One region of the Paraliobacillus sp. JSM ZJ581 genome, then DNA from elsewhere that is predicted to be linked to it. Evidence: predicted binding sites of a transcription regulator. Region 1 holds the regulator's gene; the other holds the start of a gene.
What was found. Region 1 encodes LexA, which represses DNA repair genes until DNA is damaged. Its sites were predicted from a motif close to CGAACATATGTTCG; they were not measured.
Positions count from the first base shown of each region.

Region 2: addB (helicase-exonuclease AddAB subunit AddB) is a predicted target of LexA. The motif match lies at 1,531-1,544, and genes of this name have one in related genera.

Region 1 is NZ_JBISEP010000001.1:147,264-150,695, forward strand. It holds gene tkt (transketolase) at 1-328, opposite strand, end outside; gene ACH6CY_RS00830 (DUF896 domain-containing protein) at 419-649, opposite strand; gene ACH6CY_RS00835 (YneB family resolvase-like protein) at 723-1,388, opposite strand; gene lexA (transcriptional repressor LexA) at 1,676-2,311, shown strand; gene ACH6CY_RS00845 (hypothetical protein) at 2,645-3,145, shown strand; gene ACH6CY_RS00850 (peptidoglycan-binding domain-containing protein) at 3,228-3,374, opposite strand.
Region 2 is NZ_JBISEP010000004.1:4,360-7,791, forward strand. It holds gene ACH6CY_RS03695 (TVP38/TMEM64 family protein) at 134-793, shown strand; partial or broken gene ACH6CY_RS15685 (DNA/RNA non-specific endonuclease) at 1,127-1,253, shown strand; gene addB (helicase-exonuclease AddAB subunit AddB) at 1,571-3,432, shown strand, end outside.

The sequences.
Region 1 (3,432 bases):
CATCCGTATGTGTTACTTCAGGATGACCAGGTGTCTTAGAGCCCCACTGTCTGAAATTTTTTAAATCATCAATGGTAACTTTATATCCTGATAAGTGAAGTAAAGAATATAATAACATTGAACCGTGTCCTGCTGATAAAACAAAGCGATCACGGTTGAACCAGCTTGAGTTTTTAGGATTATGATCCATGAAGTCAGTCCACAATGTATATGCCATTGGGGCAGCCCCCATTGGAAGTCCCGGATGTCCGGAATTTGCGTGCTCAATTGCATCTATTGCAAGGGTTCTTACTGTGTTAATTGAAAGCTGTTCGATTTGTTTCGCCATCTTTGTTACTCCTTTCAATATTTAAAAATTATGTACATATATTTATCCTATAATGAAAAAAGATATTTCACAAGCTTTCGAGACACCAAATTATAATTCATCCTCTTTTTGTAGATCTTTAACTTTTTTTGGTGTGACATCTTCTCCATTAGGATCAACAATTTTCATTCCTTTAAATTGATTTTTAAAGGATTTTCTTACGTTTTTTAAATAGTCTTTCCTTAATTCTTGCTGCTCTTGTTTTTCTTTATCAGTTAGACCATATTTCTTTGATTTGTTTGCTAATTCATTTATTCGATTGATTTTTTCTTTAGATAACACGTTGGTTCACCTTCTTTATTAGAAAATTCAAAAATTAAAAAAGACAAGGTAATCATACTTGAACCTTGTCTTTTTATTCTATATGAAATGTACCTTCTTTTTCAAGTGTTACATATTCTTGATATCTGCGATGTACAGTAGCTTTAGAAACATTATACCCTAGCCCTCGAAGAGTCGATGCGATTTCAGCAAATGTTAATTTATTTTCCTTTAGCTTTATAACTTCTTCTATTGGGAACTCTATTCGTTCACGTCCTGGCGCTTGATGTTTATGGGCGAGATTTTTTTCAGGTTGGTACCCGTTCTCCATAGCTCGCTTTATACCACGTTTAATCTTTATATTGTGAATCTTCCTTTGATATTCTTCTACGATCCCTACAATTTGTAAGACCATGCTATCTGCTTCAGATAATTGTAATTCTCCTTGATTAGACAAGGCATAAATTTTAATACCTAATTTAGAAAACTGATGAAACAATGCTATTTTAGTATTTCCTCTACCAAGCCTTGTTTCATCCTGAATTAGTATACAGTCAATTTCGCCAGATCCACACCTTTCTAGTAAGGTTAATATTCCTTGACGTTCAATCTCATATCCACTTTGTTTTTCTTCAATTATATCAATAACATCTATATTTTTATCTTGCGCAAGTCGTATTAATTCCTGTTTTTGTCTAGATAATGAAGACGCTTGTTCTTCCTTTTCTGTACTTACTCTACAATAAATTATTGCTCGCATACTCATACCTACAATCTATTAAACTATTAACTTGTTACTAATCCTACATACATAAATACTAACGTAAAAATAAATAAAATGAAATAGAATGCATCTGCTTTTGATATTTTAGTAAACATATTAAATGCCTCCTGTTTTTATAATTTAAGAACCTTTGTTCGCATCTACATATCATTATATACGAACAAAAGTTCTTGTCAACCATTTTACTCGAACTTACGTTTGTCTTTTTTATCCTTGCATGCTATACTATTACTAGTAAAAAATATGTACGGAGGTGATCGTTTATGATAAAAATATCAAAACGGCAACAAGCAATTCTTGATTTCATCAAAAAAGAAGTTTTAGATAAAGGTTACCCACCTTCTGTTAGAGAAATTGGTGAAGCAGTTGGCTTAGCTTCTAGTTCAACCGTACATGGGCACCTATCTCGATTAGAAAAAAAAGGCTACATAAGAAGAGATCCAACCAAACCTAGAGCCATCGAAGTGCTTAACTTAGAAGATGATCAATTAGGTATCTTAAAAAAAGAAGCGACTTTTGCACCAGTCATTGGAAAGGTTACAGCTGGTTTACCTATTACAGCGATTGAAAATATCGAGGAATATGTACCACTACCTCTATCACTGACTCATGGCGATGCTACGGATCAATCTATTTTTGTCTTAGTTATTGAGGGAGAAAGTATGATCGAAGCAGGCATACTAGATGGTGACATGGTAATTGTAAAACAGCAACAAACAGCTCAAAATGGCGAAATTGTTGTTGCAATGACAGATGAGGAAGAAGCAACAGTAAAACGATTCTTTAAAGAAAATAATTATATTCGTCTACAACCTGAAAATGCGACAATGGAACCTTTAATTTATCAAAATGTATCTATATTAGGTAAAGTTATTGGTCTATATCGTGACATCCATTAAACAAGCGCTTTACTCCTTTGAGTAAAGCGCTTGTTTTTAAAGCATCAATGAAAAAGTTAAAACCTTTCTTTTGTAATTGTTTCACTCTAGCATTTATATTTTCTTTAGATTAAAATGAGCCTATTACTATATATGGTTGATTTTGTTATTTGTTATATATATCGAGACTATCGTAATTATATTTTACTTAAGAGATACATGCTTTTTTCTATGATACCAGACCACATTAGCACCCCTCCTTTATTTAATATAACCACTCCCTTAAAATTGTGGTTATTTCTTTTTTGAGAATTCATAGAAAAAATAACAAAACTTTTAGATTGAGGTGAAAAAATGAAAGCTAAAACCTACAAGATAATAATTGGATTGTTTAGTCTGATATTATTAGCAAGTTGTGGAAGTGAAGACAAGATGAATTTTTATGAACAAACAAGTGATACAGAATTAAAAGAGGAATTAAATGCTATTAAAATCGGATCAACTGAATTGGAAGTAAAAGAAGCTTTTGGAGAACCAAATTCTACTGAGGAAACAAAGAATAGTATGTATTTGAAATATGGATCTCAAGAATACAAATATGCGCAATTTCAGATTGTAAACGGTATTGTTAAACGCTATTTTTTCTCTGATAAACAATATAATAAAAATAAGAAAGTAGGAATCGGCAGCTCTAAACAAACTATAATTACTGAATATGGTGAAAATTATTATATACGGGATGATTCAAGTGATAAAGTTTTAGGTTATTTTGATAAAGATAAAGGGATAAATATCGAATTTGCATTTGAAGACTCAAAAGTTATTGGTATTGAAGTATCAAAGGTTAATAAATAAGACTCTCTTAAGTTGTTACTTGCATTAATTATTTAATAACCTTAAAGCTAACTGGGAGCACAACTAAGTGCTCCTTTTTATATCATCCAAATAATTCTCCAAATGTAACCGGTCCTGCTTTACCATCTACGCCAATGCCAACATCATTCCGGAAGTATTTTACATTCCATTCTGTATCGTTACCCAAAATACCATCTATTGCAAGGCAATAACCTTCACAACGCAACAACGCTTGTAAAATCCAAGTGAGATTACCTTTACTACTACACTAGCTGCTTTTGTTTTAG
Region 2 (3,432 bases), on a different contig from region 1:
CAACGTATGAACTGGACAATGCCGTAAGAGATAAAGGAAACACGACGAAAGAAAAGAGTCGATGTTGACTTATCGTATGTAGTTTAAGCATGTATAGAAGAAGTAGCTGATAAGGTGGAGGAGAAAATGCCGTATGTATGTATTAAGCAACAGTGTAATAACAATTAATGAAATACAACAATTGATTGAAGCAGATCAATACGACATGGTTTTAAAACAATTATTAAAAACGTACGAGAGCTTTGGGCCATTACCCGGATTATTACTTCCTTTCATTGAAGCATTCCTACCATTTTTACCGCTAGTTGTTTTTGTACTTACAAATGCCGCCGCGTATGGTTTGTGGAAAGGGTTTTTGTTGTCTTGGGCAGGAGCTAGTATTGGTGCGATAGCTGTATTTTCACTTATTAGAAAGCTTGGAAATAAGCGTTTTTTCCTTTGGATACGTCGCAATAAACAGGTAGAACGGGTAACAAATTGGTTGGAGCGCCATGGGTTTGGGCCGTTATTTATTCTAATGTGTTTTCCATTTTCACCGTCTGCGATTATTAATACAGTTGCCGGTCTATCTAAAGTCAATATCTATCAGTTCGGATTGGCTGTATTGTTAGGAAAGACAGTAATGATATTTTCCATTGCATATGTAGGAAGTAGTATTGCTTCTTTTGCCCAAAATCCAGTCAAAACAATTGTAGTAGGAATCAGTATTTCTCTATTTTGGATATTAGGTAAGATAATTGAAAAGTGGCTACGTAAAAGAGATAAAATAACACAAATAAAAGAAAAGAATTAATCAATTGATATGCTCTCCTTAAGGTAGACAGATTAAAAAGTGAAAATCTGTTTCTATATTAAGGGGAGTATTTTGTGTTTATAACATTTCTTGATACCAAAAAAACCTGATGCTATACCTGATCAATATAAGATACAAGAAGGAGGTGCGTTTTGGGGAATTGCAAATAATTTAGCTAGTATAAGCGTCAATGATTTAATTGTTGCTAATCCAGACGTAGATCCTAAAAAACTAAAAATAGGGCAAATGATTAATTTAGCAAAGACAAAGCATTCTTATAAAAAACCAAATCAATCGAAGAAACGACAGTCATCTTATAAATATCCACTTCCTAATGGTAATGGACAAGTAACAATTAAAAAAAGCGAAAGAAGCAGATTTCAGTATGCCGATAAGCGGTGATCCTTGGTTATACCCCTATATGCGAGATAATGATGGTGATGGGATGGTAGGTGAGTAAGCCTCTAGAACTTTGAGAAAAAATAACTGAACGTTGAATCGCTAGTCAGTTCAACGTTCAGTTTATACTACATTTTTATTGTTTGTACTCCAAAACTGAACTACTAACTGAAAGTAGGTGCTATTTCTCATGATACTATAAATGATACACTTTTAATCAAAATATCGTTTTATTCATTTTTTATCAAATGGCTAAAACGTTGTATTATGGGTGTTTTGTTGTATTTTCAATAGAGAAAATGTGTTGTTATAGCGTAATCATGTTAAAATGAAAGAAGCGAACAGACAATCGATTGAAGTATGTGAGGAGAGAAAAAAATGACTGTCCGTTTTTTAATAGGTAATGCAACCGTATCGAAAAGCAATCAATGTCTTACAGAAATAAAAGAAGAATTAAAACAAAATCCAAGAGGAAATGCAATTATTTATTTAGTACCGGATCAAATGACTTTCCAACAAGAATATGCATTATTACAAGACGATATACACGGAAGTATCCGAGCACAAGTACTTAGTTTTTCACGATTAGCATGGCGAGTTTTACAAGAGACTGGTGGTGCGACGAGACAATTTATCAGCTCAACTGGTGTACAAATGATGCTTCGTAAAATTATTGAAGAACGAGCAAGCGATTGGCAAATCTTCCAAAAATCTATTGAAAAACACGGTTTTATTGAGCAAATCGAATCGATAATTACTGAATTTAAACGTTATCGAGTCACACCCGAACTTCTTGCCATGCAATTAGAGGAGATGGAACGGTTTAAACATTTAACATCTAATGAAAAAGGGTTAAAACAGAAGTTGGAAGATTTATATTATATGTATAAAAGGCTAGTAAGTTTGTTAGAAGGTAAGTATATGGACCAGGAAGATCAACTTAATTTATTAATGGATAACATGTCACAAGCATCATTTTTACAAAATGCAATTATTTATGTTGACGGCTTCCATCGATTTACACCACAAGAACAAGAAGTAATTGGCGCGTTAATGAAACGAGCAAGACAGACTACGATTACACTTACTTTAGATCAAATACCACCAGAGCCAACAGAATCGTTTGATATTTTTTCCCAAACGAAAGAAACTTATCATACTTTGATCGGTTTAGCACACGAATTAGGATGTGAAACAAAAACAGAAGTTCTAGCTGAAAAGGAAGATAGTTTACACCCGGCGTTTAATCATTTGGAAAAATTCTTTGATACTAGACCAGCTCCAAGCTTTCAACATGATGCTCCAATTCAACTTGTACAAGCAGTGCATCCTCGAGCAGAAGTAGAGGGTGCAGCACAAGAAATTTTACGACTAGTAAGAGAAGAGGGGTATCGCTACCAAGATATTGCTGTACTAGTAAGAGAAACAGATGTCTACCATGACTTAATCGCAACGATTTTTAAAGATTATCGTATCCCTGTATTTATTGATGAGGAACGAACGATGCTACATCATCCATTAATTGAATTAATCCGTTCAGCTATCGATGTTGTTGGTGGCAATTGGCGTTATGACACCATTTTTCGCGTCTTAAAAACAGGACTAATACCAACAAGCAGCCAAACAGATCCTCTAGATATGGATGCTATTGATACATTGGAGAATTATGTACTTGAATATGGTATTCGCGGCAGAAAGCAATGGCTGAGTGATAATCCGTGGGTTTTTCAGCGTTTTAAAGGATTCGAACAAGCAGGACAAACAGATTATGAAAAAGAAAAACAAGAAAGAATCAATTGTTATCGAGATCAAGTTGTACAAGCACTTGCTCCGTTAGATACAAAATTGCGATCAGCAGAAACGATCGAGGAAAAAGCTACTGCATTATATGAATGGTTGGAACAGTTAGAAGTACCTGATCAATTAGAATATCTTCGTAATCAATTTGAACAGGAGGGTGCGTTGGAGGTTGCTAGAGAACAAGAACAAGTTTGGGATGCGGTGTTACAACTTTTAGATGAAATGGTTGAAATCACTGGTTCTGAAACGATTTCATTACAATTGTTTCAACAAAGTTTAGAAACGGGTTTAGATACATTAACCTTTGCACATGTTCCGCCAAGTATGGATCATGTAGTAGTAGGAACAATTGATCGATCTAGAATGACCGGAATAAAGGCTTCTTTATTATTAGGAGTCAATGAGGGAACCTGGCCAATGAAGCCGAAGATAGATAGTGT